Regions from separate parts of the Blautia intestinihominis genome, predicted to be linked through region 1. Evidence: riboswitches for the same ligand, from Rfam matches in the RefSeq annotation. Region 1 holds a riboswitch; each other region holds the start of a gene.
What was found. A riboswitch is a leader RNA that binds a small molecule or an ion and turns the genes downstream of it on or off. The one in region 1 is predicted to bind cobalamin.

Region 2: another riboswitch for cobalamin. It lies ahead of WMO75_RS00495 (hypothetical protein); the one in region 1 lies ahead of WMO75_RS16830 (ABC transporter substrate-binding protein).
Region 3: another riboswitch for cobalamin. It lies ahead of WMO75_RS00510 (sirohydrochlorin cobaltochelatase); the one in region 1 lies ahead of WMO75_RS16830 (ABC transporter substrate-binding protein).

The regions. Positions count from the first base shown of each region.
Region 1 is NZ_JBBMEI010000086.1:563-5,343, forward strand. It holds gene WMO75_RS16825 (hypothetical protein) at 14-1,222, shown strand; cobalamin riboswitch at 1,298-1,497, shown strand; gene WMO75_RS16830 (ABC transporter substrate-binding protein) at 1,694-3,256, shown strand; gene nikB (nickel ABC transporter permease) at 3,312-4,259, shown strand; gene nikC (nickel transporter permease) at 4,264-4,781, shown strand, end outside.
Region 2 is NZ_JBBMEI010000001.1:118,628-123,408, forward strand. It holds gene WMO75_RS00490 (ABC transporter substrate-binding protein) at 1-190, opposite strand, end outside; gene WMO75_RS00495 (hypothetical protein) at 260-3,478, opposite strand; cobalamin riboswitch at 3,663-3,848, opposite strand; gene WMO75_RS00500 (Ig-like domain-containing protein) at 4,077-4,781, shown strand, end outside.
Region 3 is NZ_JBBMEI010000001.1:125,934-130,714, forward strand. It holds gene WMO75_RS00500 (Ig-like domain-containing protein) at 1-25, shown strand, start outside; gene WMO75_RS00505 (hypothetical protein) at 157-774, opposite strand; gene WMO75_RS00510 (sirohydrochlorin cobaltochelatase) at 866-2,233, opposite strand; cobalamin riboswitch at 2,366-2,563, opposite strand; gene thiE (thiamine phosphate synthase) at 2,618-3,268, opposite strand; gene WMO75_RS00520 (Na+/H+ antiporter NhaC family protein) at 3,274-4,566, opposite strand; gene WMO75_RS00525 (NUDIX hydrolase) at 4,576-4,781, opposite strand, start outside.

The sequences.
Region 1 (4,781 bases):
AGGTAAAAAAGGAATGAAAAAGATAATAAGTTTTATATTGACAATGATTATGCTGCTTACCTGTACCAGTATTTCAGTTATGGCAGCCGATACCCTGAATGATACAGCAGATCAGGATGAAAAAATGACGATAGGGGTGTCTGTATATAATCTGAATGATGCAGAAGTAAGAGCATTTAGAAATTATTTTGAAAATTATGTCGGCATGGCTTTTGAAGTCGAGTTTTTATATTCTTCCAGTATAAGTACAGCAGAAGAAGAAATCAGCTTTATCAACGAGCTTCATGAAAGAAATGTAAAGGGAATTATTTCTTTCCTTTCCTCAGATCTTGAAGAAGTTCTTCCGGTATGTGAAGAATATGGTATGTATTATGTACGTGGCTCAGGAACGATCAGTGATGAAATGTATGAGAAAGTAAAGGATAATCCTTATTTTCTGGGAACAATAGGAACATCTGTTGAAACAGAAATGGATGCGGCTGCCAATATGGCGGAGTATTTTGTTTCAGAGGATCAGAATAACCAGAATCATTACATAATAGCATGTGGAGGATCTGCTATCGGTAATGAGATGCATCGTCTGAGAACGATTGGTATTCTGAATAAGCTTCAGGAAGCATATGGCCTGTCATATGAGAAGTCTGTAGAAGAACTGGTGAATACGCAGGATACTGAAGAAATTGAAACAGGCAGTGACATTAAGATTACTCTGGTTCCGGGGTATCCAAAAGATCACCTGGATGAAAAGCTGGCTGATTCGCTGAATACAGGAGATTATAATGTTATTCTGAGTGTAGTGAGCGCAAGTGATTTTATCAAGATAATTGATGCTTATGAAGAAGAGAACAGTACAGATGTATTGTTGGGTTCCATTGACTGTTTTACAGAAGATACATACGAAATGTTTAATAAAAAGGGATATAACGGCAAGGAAAGAATCGACTATCTTGTAGGAAAATACGGTGCTATCGTTGCACCATCATTTGTTGCCATGAAAAATGCTCTGGAAGGCTTTGCAGAAGATTACCGTGAAGATGGAAGTGCTTTCCGGCTGCAGCAGTCATTCTGGACAGCGGATTCAGTAGATGAGTTTAATAAGCAGTATGCGTTATCTATTGGAATGTATGATAATACATATAGTGTAGAGGACATGATGGAAGTTCTGAAATCCTATACACCGGAAACAAATTTTGAGAAATTCCGGAAATTTACGGAAAAATAGATAGAAAATAAGAGTCTAAAATAATTGACGTATACATGATGGTATGTTATGCTAGATGAGTATTCATACGGTCATTTAATGATTTTAGAGATAAGTTCAGACCAGCAGAAGCGTCCTGCTGGTCTGATTAAAAGGGAAACCGGTGTAAATCCGGTACGATCCCGTCACTGTGATAGTTGGTTTTCAGCTGAATGCCACTGGAAGATATTTTTCTGGGAAGGTGCTGAAAATGGGTAAGCTTAAGTCAGGAGACCTGCTTATTTCTGGTAAAAGAGATTCTTGCGGACGACGAGAAATCCTGCTTAAGAGTTACAACTTCATGTGTTGCATATATATGTTTGATTCTTTAATGGTAAGATTTCGTGACGGATGTGGGAGCATCTGTCTTTTTTTTCGTTCAAAATCACAGGAATGGACAGTATGAGAAGGAAGAAAAACAACGAAGAAACAAAAAAAGAAAGGAAGTAAAGGATGAAAAAAACAAAAAGAGAATTACTTGTGTTAGCAGCGGCAACAACAGTTGCATTATTAATGGGAGTTACTGTACAGGCGAAGGGTGATGAGAAGGTTTTAAACTTCGGATGTCAGATGTACACAGATGGATGTGTAAACAGTGCAAATGATGAAAACAGTGGATGGAATGCTATGAGATATGGTATTGCTGAAGCATTATTTAAATTCGATGACAATATGGAAGTTATCCCGTGGCTTGCTGAGAGTTATGAAGTAAATGACGAGCATACAGAATGGACGATCAAGCTGAAAGACGGAATTAAATTCTCTGACGGATGTGATTTAACTCCGACAAAGGTAAAAGAGTATTTTGATCACATGAAAGAGGTAGGACCTTCCGGATCTGCCAAACCGGAGAAATATCTGGAATTTGAAGCAGAAGTTACTGTAGATGATGATGCAAATACTATTAACATCAAAACAAGCAAACCATATGCAAACCTTGTAGGACAGCTCTGCCACCCAACTATGGGAATCACAGATGTAGAACATATTGAAAACTACGATAATGGAATTATTGGAACAGGTCCATACAAGATTGAAGAATTCAATGGTGTAGGTGTTGGTTATACATTAGCTGCAAATGAGTATTATCGTGAAGATGTTCCATACGATAAGATCAATCTGCTGTTCATGGGAGATAACTCCGCAAAAACAATGGCTCTCCAGAGTGGTCAGGTAGACTTGGTTGAGAATATCACAAATGTAGCAGATATTCAGGATTTCCAGGACAGTGATGACTTTACTGTTGATATTGCATCCGGTGTACGCTGCGGATTTGCATGGATGAACTTTGATGGTGTTCTTGGAAACAAAACACTTCGTCAGGCAATCCTGATGGCAATTGACTATGATACAATCTGTAATTCCAGAACAATCGGTGGACTTTATACACCAGGATTTTCCGTACTGCCATCTACTCTGAACTATGATTACGACAAACTTGAGAATCCATATACCTATGATCCGGAAAAAGCAAAACAGATTCTGGATGATGCAGGAATCGTTGACACAGATGGAGATGGAATCCGTGAACTGGATGGCCAGAATATCAACCTTAGATATATTTCTTATGAAAACCGTCTTCTGAATGACTTTGCAGATGCTCACGCACAGTATCTTGCAGAAATCGGCATCGGTGTTGTTCCTGAATACGGAAGCTCAGATGATCAGTGGAGTAAACTTGCAGCACTGGATTATGACTTTAATAACAATAACTGGATCACTGTTGGTACCGGAGATCCTCTGGCATATATGGCTAACTGGGCAACTGATACCAGCTACTGCGCATACTCCAACCCGGACTATGATAAGTTATATGAAGAATTAAAAGGTGAAATGGATCCGGAAAAGAGAAAAGATCTGATCTTCCAGATGCAGCAGATCCTGGTAGATGATGCAGCGGTTCTGATTGATGGATACTACAACTCATCTATGATCTACAGTAAGAAAGTTGGTTCTGCACATATCCATACAGCAGATTACTACTGGCTGTCAACAGAAATTACTCCTGCAGAATAAGAAAAGTCTGCGAATTGTGAAGTTACTGAATAGTTACAAACAGAAATAAAAAGAGGTGTCTTTTTTGAGTAAAAAGCAAATAATCAAGCGTTTATTACAGATTGTGATCGTATTGATCGGTATCAGCTTTATTACATTTGCACTGACCTTTATGTCACCAGGTGACCCTGTACGAAACATGTACACGGCAACCGGTGTAATGCCTACTGAAGAAATGGTTCAGGAGACACGCGAGGAACTTGGTCTGAATGATCCGTTTCTGGTGCAGTATACCAGATGGCTTAAGAACTGTCTGAAAGGTGACTTTGGCAAATCATACAGCTTAAATAAACCAGTTACAGAACTTCTTGCAGCCAGATTATGGCCGACTTTGAAACTTACATTAATGGCCATGATCCTTATGCTGGTTATTTCTGTACCTTTAGGTATGTTGTCTGCCATATATAAAGATAAATGGATCGATTATCTCGTCCGGGGAATTACATTCCTCGGATGTGCGATGCCTAACTTCTGGGTTGGACTTCTGTTAATGCTGGCATTCTGTGTTTATATCAATGCATTTCCGGTTATCAGTTCTGCGGGAGACTTTAAGAGTCTGTTTCTTCCGGCTTTGACACTTGCGATTGCAATGTCTTCCAAATATACCAGACAGGTAAGAACAGCGGTGCTGGATGAACTGAGTCAGGATTATGTGATCGGTGCACAGGCAAGAGGAGTAAAGAAATCAAAGATTATCTGGGGCAATGTATTTCCAAATTCATTGCTTCCGCTGATCACAATGTTTGGTCTTTCCATAGGATCACTTCTTGGAGGAACCAGTGTTGTAGAAGTAATCTTCTCTTATCCGGGTCTTGGAAACCTTGCAGTTTCAGCAATCACATCCAGTGATTACAATCTGATCCAGGGATATGTATTATGGCTTGCCCTGATTTATATGGTCATTAACCTGATCGTTGATGCATCTTATGTTTATATTGATCCACGTATGCGTTTAAAGGAGTAGAATCATGAAAAAGAAAAACAGATTTTTAGCAAATAAAACTTTTGTCGTGTTTTCTATTCTTGCAGTCTGTATTATTCTGACAGCAGTATTTGCACCGGTGGTAACCAGAGGGGTTGACCCGTTAAAAGGTTCTCTGGTAGATGCACTGCTTCCGCCATGCAAGGAACATATTTTTGGAACCGACAAAATGGGCAGGGATATTTTTTCAAGAGTTATTTATGGAGCACGTGCATCTCTGTCAGCAACCTTTGGTGTTGTTGCCCTGATCTTTCTGGTGGGAACTGTTACCGGAGTCCTTGCAGGATATTTCGGAGGTGTCATTGATGCTGTTATTATGCGAATTGCAGATATGATGCTTGCTTTCCCAGGACTGGTACTTGCTCTTGCTGTTGCAGGTATTATGGGCGCAAGTATCAAAAATGCGATCATCGCTATTGTAGTAGTAAGCTGGACCAAATATGCGCGTCTGGCACGAAGCCTGGTTATGAAGATCCGTGACAGGGATTATGTATCAGCAGCGAT
Region 2 (4,781 bases), on a different contig from region 1:
AATAGTATATATGGAAGCATTCTGCAAACTCATTCTGCATTTCTGACTGAAAAGTCAGGCCGGGGATCTCCGGTGCAGAGGAATCGTTATCTGCTGCTTTTGTGCTCACGGACAGGCTGAAAATCCCCATCATGAGAAGGCATGCTGCCATAAGCGGCAGCCACAGTTTTCCTGTACTTCTTTCTTTCATATTCTTATTTTATCCTCCGATTTTTATATACGGGCGATCCGAAGACCGCCCGCTCCCATGATTACTGTGTTACTGTTCTGTATCTGTATTTTCTGTTGTATCTGTACTTTCCGATGTGTCTGAGCTTTCTGAGTTATCTCCGCTATGTCCGCTTACAGCAGCTTCATAAAGTTTGGACGCTTCCTTCTCACATCCGAACAGAGCCCCATATACTTTGCTCCACTCATATTTTGCAAGGACATCCTTCTCATCTTTGGAACGATCCAGGATCATCGGGATCTTGAGGATTGCAAGTTTTTCTGCAAAGGCAGTCATTTCCGGATATTTCGCTGCGATCTGGTTTTCATCGCTCTGTGCATCATCCGTCTGTTCTGCATCAGCAGTATCTTCCGTACTGTCGTCCCCTGTATCCTCTGCTTTCGCTGTCAGGATATCGGACGGTACGATCGCCAGTTTGCATTTATTTTTTACAAGTTCTTTCAGGTCTGCTTTATCATAAGTGCCTGCTGAAATGATATCGCCTTTTCCAAGGGATTCTTTGATTGCAGCGATCTTGCAGTCGTCTGCTGTCGCAGAAACCGCAGATACATTTTTGTCTGCACCGATCTTATCGATCATTTCCAGTGCCACGTCAGAAGCAACATATGTCTTGTCCATCGGAAGCTGGATCACAATAATAGATTTGTCGATTCCTGCCGGAATCTGATCGGCTTTGTCCTCAGGAACAAGAAGGTAGCGGATGACTTCCTGCTTATAAAGTTTTGCGTAATCCTGTTCTGTCGCTGCGTTCTCCTCTCCATCCGCACTGGAAGTCTTTGCTGTACTTTCTTCATTCGTGCCGTCTGTGGAAGTCTGTGCCGCGTTATTCTGTGTAAGATCCACACTGTCCTTGCCAAACTCATCATTCAGAGTGATCTCAAGCACGGTCATATCGTTGTTGTAATAATGGATCTTGAACATTTTGGAATGTTCCAGTTTCAGGGAGCTCATATATTCCAGACCTGTGATCTTTGGCGCCGCATCATCCTTGTATACGGTGCCAGCATCTGTCTCGGCTTCCTGACCGTCTGCAAGCTTTGTGGAATTTCCTGCTGCCTTTGCAGTCACACTGCTGCCACCGGAACTCTTACTGCCGGAACTGCTGTCCGGGATATCCATGCCGAAATACAGAGTATATTCAATCTCGTACGGCTTGGACATCGCTGTTGTACAGCCTACGACTTTATTGTTGGCATTCAGCTGGATCGGGATCTTGAAGGTACTGTATTTGTCCCCCTGATCTACCGGATCATACTGGTTTCCACTTGCTTTCACATAGATCCATTTGCCACTGTTGAATGTCACATACGCCCATGCCTGTCCATCTTCGACGCTGATCTTGTCGCAGGTAATATTAAGGCCATGCGTACCTGTTCCACCTGACCAGGAGAAAGAGAACTGATCAGAGCCATATTCCCCATCCTTTAAGCCGCCGGCAGAAGAATCTACCTGGCTTGTCTTGCCATCTGTATTTGATTTGTAGTTATTTGTACTCGAGCTGCTTCCACCGGATCCACTGCTTCCGCCGGAACCAGTTGAACTGCCGCCAGAACTGCTTCCATTAGAACCACTTCCACCGGTGCTGCCTCCATTGGAACTGTTGCTGCCGCTGGAACTGCTTCCATTGGAGTTACTTCCATTGGAACTGTTATTTCCATTAGAGTTATTCCCTGAATTATTTCCGTTCGAATTATCATCTTTGGAACCATCTCCGCCAGTTCCGGAATTGCTGGTATCTACGTTGAATTTCAGCGTATGGTCATACCACATTTTATCCTTATCACCAGCCTCATAGTAACGATGAGAGCGCGCAGCCAGTTTCGTATCTTTGTTCAGACCTTCCAATGCAAATTCATAGGTATATTTACCCTCTGCATCAACTTTGTAGGAAATCAGCTTGCTGTCTGCCGCCTTCAAAGCCTCTTCTTTGGTTCCAAGAAACAGCCTGTCGTATCCTGTTCCACTCAATGTGATTTTTGCAGTAACCTTACCATTCTTGACCGTAATCTCACATGCATTGATCTTGAACATCGTAGCCGTACCAGATACATGTGTCACCGTGCCTGTATAGGTTCCATCCTTCGGAATATCACTGGATGGTGCAGAAGTCGGCTTCGGTGTGGCTGTCGGCTGTGGTGTGACTGTCGGAGTGGCATCCGGTGTGGCTGCACCGCTCTTTGTGATATGGATAACGTATTCAATATCATGCGGCTCTGTCATGGCGATCGTCGTTCCGGTGATCGTCATATCTGTATTAAAAGTCACCGGAATCTCAAAGTAAGAACCGCCTTCGTTACTTGCAGGCTGATATTCTTTGCCGTCCACAACCAGTTTCGTAAAACTGCTGCTGCTGAATTTGATCGTTGCATAGGTCTGACCGTCTTTTACAGTAATCCCTTCACAGGTGATCTTTGTTTTTCCTGTACCGCCGCTGAATGAGAAATCATCTGCTTTATACGTACCATCTGCCATGGAAACGGCATCTGCTTCTGTCTCAGCAATACTGTCTTCTGTCGTATTGTCTTTTTCCAGACTTTCAATACGATAGTCCTCGGCTGCTGTAGTCTGCTCTGCACCAGTCTCTTCCAGTGCTCCGATCTGCCAGAGAGAAGCAGAATCGCTGTCTGAACTGTCTGAGCTCTTTGAAATCATTCCTTCGCCGGAATTATCTGCAGAAGTATTTTCTTCTGCTGTCGGTACTGTTTCAGAAGGTTCTGCTGTATCCGTTGTTTCCTGTACAGGTGTTTCTGATACTTCAGACGGAAGCATAAAATACAGTTCTTCCTCTGTATACCAGCTGTCATCCTCTGTATTTCCCGGGACATAAGCCGCTTTTTCACCAAGGTACTTCGGGTCGATATAAAACAGATAATGATATCTGCCCGCTTCATCCAGAGAGCCCTCAATTACCGGTGTGCGGTCTTCGTCTGTTCTGTTTCCGATATATACTCTGTTATAAGTTGTATTGGCAGAGACAATCTCGATCAGAATGGAATCATCCTCTGCATACGCTTTTTTGTCTGTTATCTGAAGGAATTCTTCTCCTGATGATACATCGTCTGTGTTCTGCTCTGTTTCGCCCGCATCAGTTTCTTCTGTTTCCTGAGCTGTATTTTCATCAGATTCTCCTGATGAGTCTTCACTGCTTTCCTGCGCCGATGCATTTTCTGCTGATGCCATGACCGATGCCTGTGGTGCAGCTGTTATACTCAATGCAAGGAATGCAGCGAGAAATTTTTTCGAATGCATATGCCTCTCTCCTCTTATAAAACGCATTTCTGTAAGTATCTCATATAGGATTTTTCCTCTTACACTGCAAAAATATAAAGCCTACTCTCCGATCCAGATGAGTAGACTTCAGTCGCACAAATAAAACATCCTTCTTTGCATAACCGGATGTTTCGTTTCTGTGAAATTCTGCTTTCTTCGGAAGCTTTTCACTGATTCTCCAGCAGGTTTCCTGACTTGCAGAGTATTCTAAGATCACGCCTTCTCACACAACTTCACATGCAATGGCTTCTGCAATCCTCTCTTACGCTTACAGTGACCGGATCGTTCAGGATTCGCACCTGATTCCCTATTATCTGTCAGTGACAGCACTGGAGTTCCTATATTCTGCTTTATTATAGCAATATATGCATCCTAGTGCAATAGTCTGAGCCTGATTTGTACTGCCAAAAATGTGCCAATATGCACAGAAAAAGCAGTGTTTTTTCTTGTTAGCATTTGTTATTTTTAACAAGAAGTGATATGATTAATAACAGAATGTAATTCGCGGGACATTCCAGTTGCACAGGGCATCCTTCATGATGCCTCAATTTTATTCAATAATAAGGAGATTATGAAAATGAAACAAAGAAGTAAAATTCTGACAGCATTGTTTCTCAGTGCATCACTGGCAGTTACTCCGGCAGCTTCAGTCTCAGTTCTTGCGGAGGATCTGGATTTTGCAGCAGTCGAAGAAATTGACGTAGTACCCGAAGAAGAAATTTCTGATTCAGAAGAAGTTTCCACTTCCACAGAGGATTCTGTTTTAGCGGCCGACATTACGACAGAGGATTCTGACCTGACAACTGATGAATTTACAGCAGATACATCTACCTTCAGTGCGGATGAAGCAGATGTATTTACATCTGGTGAGACATCTGAACAGGATGTCTCAGAAGCCAGAACTCATTCTATCAAAGTTTCTGTTATCAACAGTTCAGGGGTTGCTTCCGGCATGTACGCTATGAACAGTGCTGTTGTCACCAGACAGGACGATGGCACTTATCTGGTAAGAATGCACCAGACAAACGTAAACAGAAACTACATGGCTCTCACAGATGATAAAAACAAAGCAACCAATCATGAGGTTGACTGGTATGTTGCTGGTGGAGACGACGGCTACTGGTATACCATTCCTGTTGCCAGTCTGACAGATCCCCTCTATGCAAGTTTCAGCTATACCAAAAATGTAAATGCAGGCAAAGCCTGGGGAAATGTTCAGACAATCACCTTTGATGTCAGTTCCATGGCAGAAACCGAAGAAAGAGATGCAGTTGCATCCGAT
Region 3 (4,781 bases), on a different contig from region 1:
AACATTCAAGATCCGCATCAAATAATATCCCTCAGTTTCACTGATCGATATTACTACATAAAAAAATATCCTGGCGGGTTCAGTTATGACACTGGATCCGTACAGGATATTTTTATTGTACTGCATATTTGGTTATCGTTTTGTCCAAAGACAATTTTATTTCTCTGACGCTTCTTTTGTATCGTCTGTTGAAGTGTCCTTCGTCTCTTCTGTTGCTGCTGTCTCATCAGATTCTTTCTGAGGATTGGTGACTTTTACCTTATGATCGTACCATTTGTTTTTCTTTCCGATCAGGGCAAGGTCAAATTCTTCGTCAATAGCTTCAACCGGAATATCAAAACCATAAACTTCTTCTGACATTCCATCGCTGTATGTAACAGTATCTGTTGTCGGCTGGAGAAGTTCTGCACCATCTTTCTGTGCATCCTCTGCTGTTCCCACAAACAGATTTACGATATTTTTGGAAGCCAGACTTACATGAAGTGTCATCTTACCGTCTTTGACTGTCAGGACTCCCTTGCCATCGTTTGCTTCGTTTACATGGAACATTCCGCTGTCTGTGTCAAACTCAGCACTGTAGGTGCCATCTTCCAGAACTGCATCCTTTGCATCGTCCTTCTTATCGGTTGTATCAGCCTTGGCATCATCCTTCTTGGCATCTGCTGTTGCTGTAGAAACTGACTTGACTTCTGTTTCTGCCAGAACCGGCGTAAAGCTTCCAAACATAAGTGCTCCGCTTAATACGCATGCCATCATTGCCACTGAACGTTTCATAATATTTTCCTCCTGCTTTTACAGGAAATGCCCGGAAAGACCTAGATCCTCCCGGGCAGCCCCGTTATCTTACATAAAAACTGTTTCTTTATTATTCTGCTGCTTCTTCTGTAGTATCAGCTGCATCGTCTGTTGTTTCCTCTGCTGCTGCATCATCAGAAGCTTCTTCTGTGTCATCTGTTACTTCTGCTGCATCATCAGCTGTTCCCAGAGAATCGATAGCATCTTTTGTATGTGCTACATACAGATCCTCAACTGCTGCGACTCTCCCAAGACCTTCGATCTGGCAGTCAACACTGTCAAATGCTCCGGATGCCTCGAACTGGCTCTTCCAGGAATCTTCATCATCACCAGCCATATCGTTGTTTGCATGGTCACCAGCTACAACCATAAGCGGACGAAGAACGACTTTCTTGAAGCCTGCATCTTTAACCTTAGCGATAACTTCTTCGCATGCGGTGTCTTCCGGCTCACCTTCAACAGTTCCGATGAAAGCGTTTGTGAATCCAAGGTCTTCCATCTGTGTCTGCATCTGATCGTATGTTACGTTTGCTGTATGAGAAGTACCATGTCCCATGAATACGAATGCTGTTCCGTCTTCTGCGGCTGCTTCCATGCTGTCATATCCTGCTACCTTGCAAGCTTCATCTGTGATAGCCTGTGCAACTGCTTTCTTGTCGTCGTTGATCACAGTAGCGTCATCACCAACTTCACCAAGCATTGGCTCTGCGATTGCTACAGATTCGAATTTGTCTTTGTAGTTGTCGATTACTTCTACCATCTCATCGTACTCAGCACCATGCATCAGATGTGTAGGCTGAACAACAAGGTTCTTAACTCCGTTTGCTACTGCACGGTCAAGAGCCTGATCCATGTTGTCGATTGCTTCATCATCTCTTGCCTCTACATGGTTGATGATGATCTGTGCTGTGAAAGCACGTCTTACGGACCAGTCCGGATAAGCTGCTGCCAGAGCATCTTCGATTCCTTTGATATCCTGTGCACGGCTGTCGTTGAAGGAAGTACCAAAGCTTACAACAAGAAGTTCGTTCTCACCGATCTCATCCTGGTTGCGTGGGTCATCCTTGGAAGCATCGCCTGTGTCACGTCCGAAATATTCCGGGCTTGCTTCTTCACCTTCTACCAGTTCTTTCTGTGCGTCTGTCAGAGCATCCCATGCTTCTTTGGCTGCCTTACAGTCCTCATCTGTTGTGTCGTTTCTTTCCTGAACGTAGATCTTGTCGATCAGTGCTGCAACGTTGTCTGCTGCTGCCTGGTCATCATCAGATGCCTCTGCTGTATCGTCTGCTGCTTCTGCGTCATCTGCGTCATCTGCTGCTGCCTCTGTTGCAGTGTCCTCTGCGGTGTTGTCAGAAGCCATAACTCCTGCTGTACCCATCATAGATACAGTTGTGATCGCTAACAGTGTTGCAAGTGCTTTTACAGTTTTGTTTTTCATGTTTTTGTCCTCCTTTGACATTACAGTACGAAAACTGAACAGAATCCTGCACACAAAAAAAGCCCTCAAAAAAGGGGTAAGTGGTCTATCAAAAAACGGTACGACCAATTACTCGTGATCTGGAATCCATATTCCCGTACCAGACAACAGGCAGGTTTCCTGACTTGCCGCTCAACATATGGTTCTATCTTCCCAGTTTCCCAGTGATCATGCTTAATGCATACAGAACCGTACTCCGTGCTTACAGTGACGAGATCGTACAGGTTTCTCACCTGTTTCCCTTTTAACCTCATGAACAATGCCCTCGGCACCTGTTATCTTCTTTATTCAATTTTCTATACAGTATCATATTTTTTGACAAATTACAATACATTTGGGCTATTTTTAACAAAATATATCGGTCAGCCTGCTCATCTGTGCTGTTTTTGCTGCCGGATCTTCCGCTGCAAAGATCCCCGAGATCACGGCTGCACCGTTGACTCCGCTGCCCTCAAGCTGTGAGACATTTTCGCTGTTGATCCCGCCGATCGCCACGACCGGAATACTGACAGAGGCTGCGATCTTCTTCAGTTCTTCCATGGAAAGATATTTGGCATCTTTCTTTGTCGTGCTGCCAAAAACCGCCCCTGTTCCGATGTAATCTGCTCCGGCTTTTTCGGCTGCGATCGCCTGTTCAACAGTCTTGGCTGTCATCCCGAGGATTTTGTCCGGTCCTATCATGGCACGGATGTCTCTTTCCTTAATGTCTGACTGACCGACATGTACACCGTCCGCATCCATTTCCAATGCGATTTCCACACTGTCGTTCACTACAAAGGGGATATTGTACCTGCGGCAGAGTTTCTGAAGTTCTATGGCTTCTTTTCTTGTCTCTTCTGCACCCAGTTCTTTTTCTCGGAGCTGAAGGAAGGTTGCCCCGTTCTGGATCACCTTTTCGCAGACAGAAAGAAGTGTCTCGTCTTCTTTCAGCCAGCTTCGGTCCGTAATGACATAAAGTTTCAGCGCTTTTGCTATCTGTTCTCTTGTAAATTTCATTTTTCTTATCCTTTCTTCCGAATTCCATCCAATACCCTGCAAAGCGGCAGCAGATACAGGAAAAACGCGAATAAAATACTGCTCTGTGGTGCACCGACTGCCGTAAGCGGAACTGCCCCCGCGATCGACCATGGGATCATTGGTGCAAGGATCACGACACTGTCCTCCAGGTCATTCGCAAACCTTTCTTTGTCTCGTTCTGTTCTGGCGCAGAGCTGCTGTGTCAGCATGATCGCAAGTGTCTGGTTGCAGGCGATCGCGCTGGCTGCTGCTGATGTGAGCAGGATCGCAAGAAACGGAAATGTTTTTTGTGCCAGAGTTTCTACGGTCGCCTGGATCCCGTCGAGGATCCCCGTTTTCTCAAAAATCCCTGAATAGGATGAGGAAAGACACACGATCGCACCGACCCTCAGCATGGAAACGATCCCTCCTCCATCCAGCATGGAAGCGATCTCTGCATTTTCGCTGTGAAAGCCAAAGATAAGGATGTGCGGGAGTTCCATAAGCGGCATCCCCTGTATCCAGACGCATAAGACAAGTGCCACGGCAATGCTTGCAAGCATAGAGATTTTGACTCCGAGCTGCGCCACGGACAAAGCCAGGATCACCAGTGCCGGCAGAAGTGTCCACCAGACGATCCGAAATTCCTGATGAAAAACTCCGGTAAGATCCGGCAGTTCCTGTGTATGGGAAGTCTTCATTCCGATCATTGTATACAGGATGCAGACCAGTACAAAGGGGATCAGTGCACTGCGGAGCATATTTCTGATGTTCCTGTAAATGCTGGTCTCTGTCAGTTCTGACACAAGAAGGGCGCTGGTCGAGACCGGTGAACAGCGATCACCAAAAAAGATTCCCGAAAGGATCGCACCGCCGCAGAGCCACGGAGATACCGAAAGGACAGAGCCCATCGTCGCACAGACAACGCCTACTGTTGCCGCTGTCCCAAACGAAGTTCCGGTCAGCACCGAAACCAGCGAGTTCAAAAGAAATACCATCAGAAGAAAGACCGATGGTTTTATAAAATGGATCGTATAGCAGATGATCACCGGGATCGTTCCTGCCTGTCTCCAGAGTGCGGTCAGCATTCCGATCAGCATAAAGGTGATCAGGATGTTTCTGACCTTCCAGATTCCCTCGCCCGCCATATGCAGGATCTCTTTTACTGAAAATCCTTTTTTCTTTGCATAACAGCCAAAGATCACGAAACCTGCCAGTAATGCATATATAATAGAAACATTACATACAATACACAGAATAAGGATGCCGCAAAACAGCCCTAATACTGCAAATTCCATGGCAGCCTCCTACATCTCGAAGGCTTTGCGGATGCTGTCGTAATGGAGGAATTTGCCTTCTGCTGCAAATGCCTGGATCTGTTCCAGAGTTGCAAACATGTGTCCGTCTGTCTCCTCCGTCTGCAGTGTCAGGTCTTTCTCATCAATGTCCATGACAAAGCGGTAAACGTCTACAAAGTAGTTATCGCCCTCGCCCGGATTTTCTCTCTTATAGG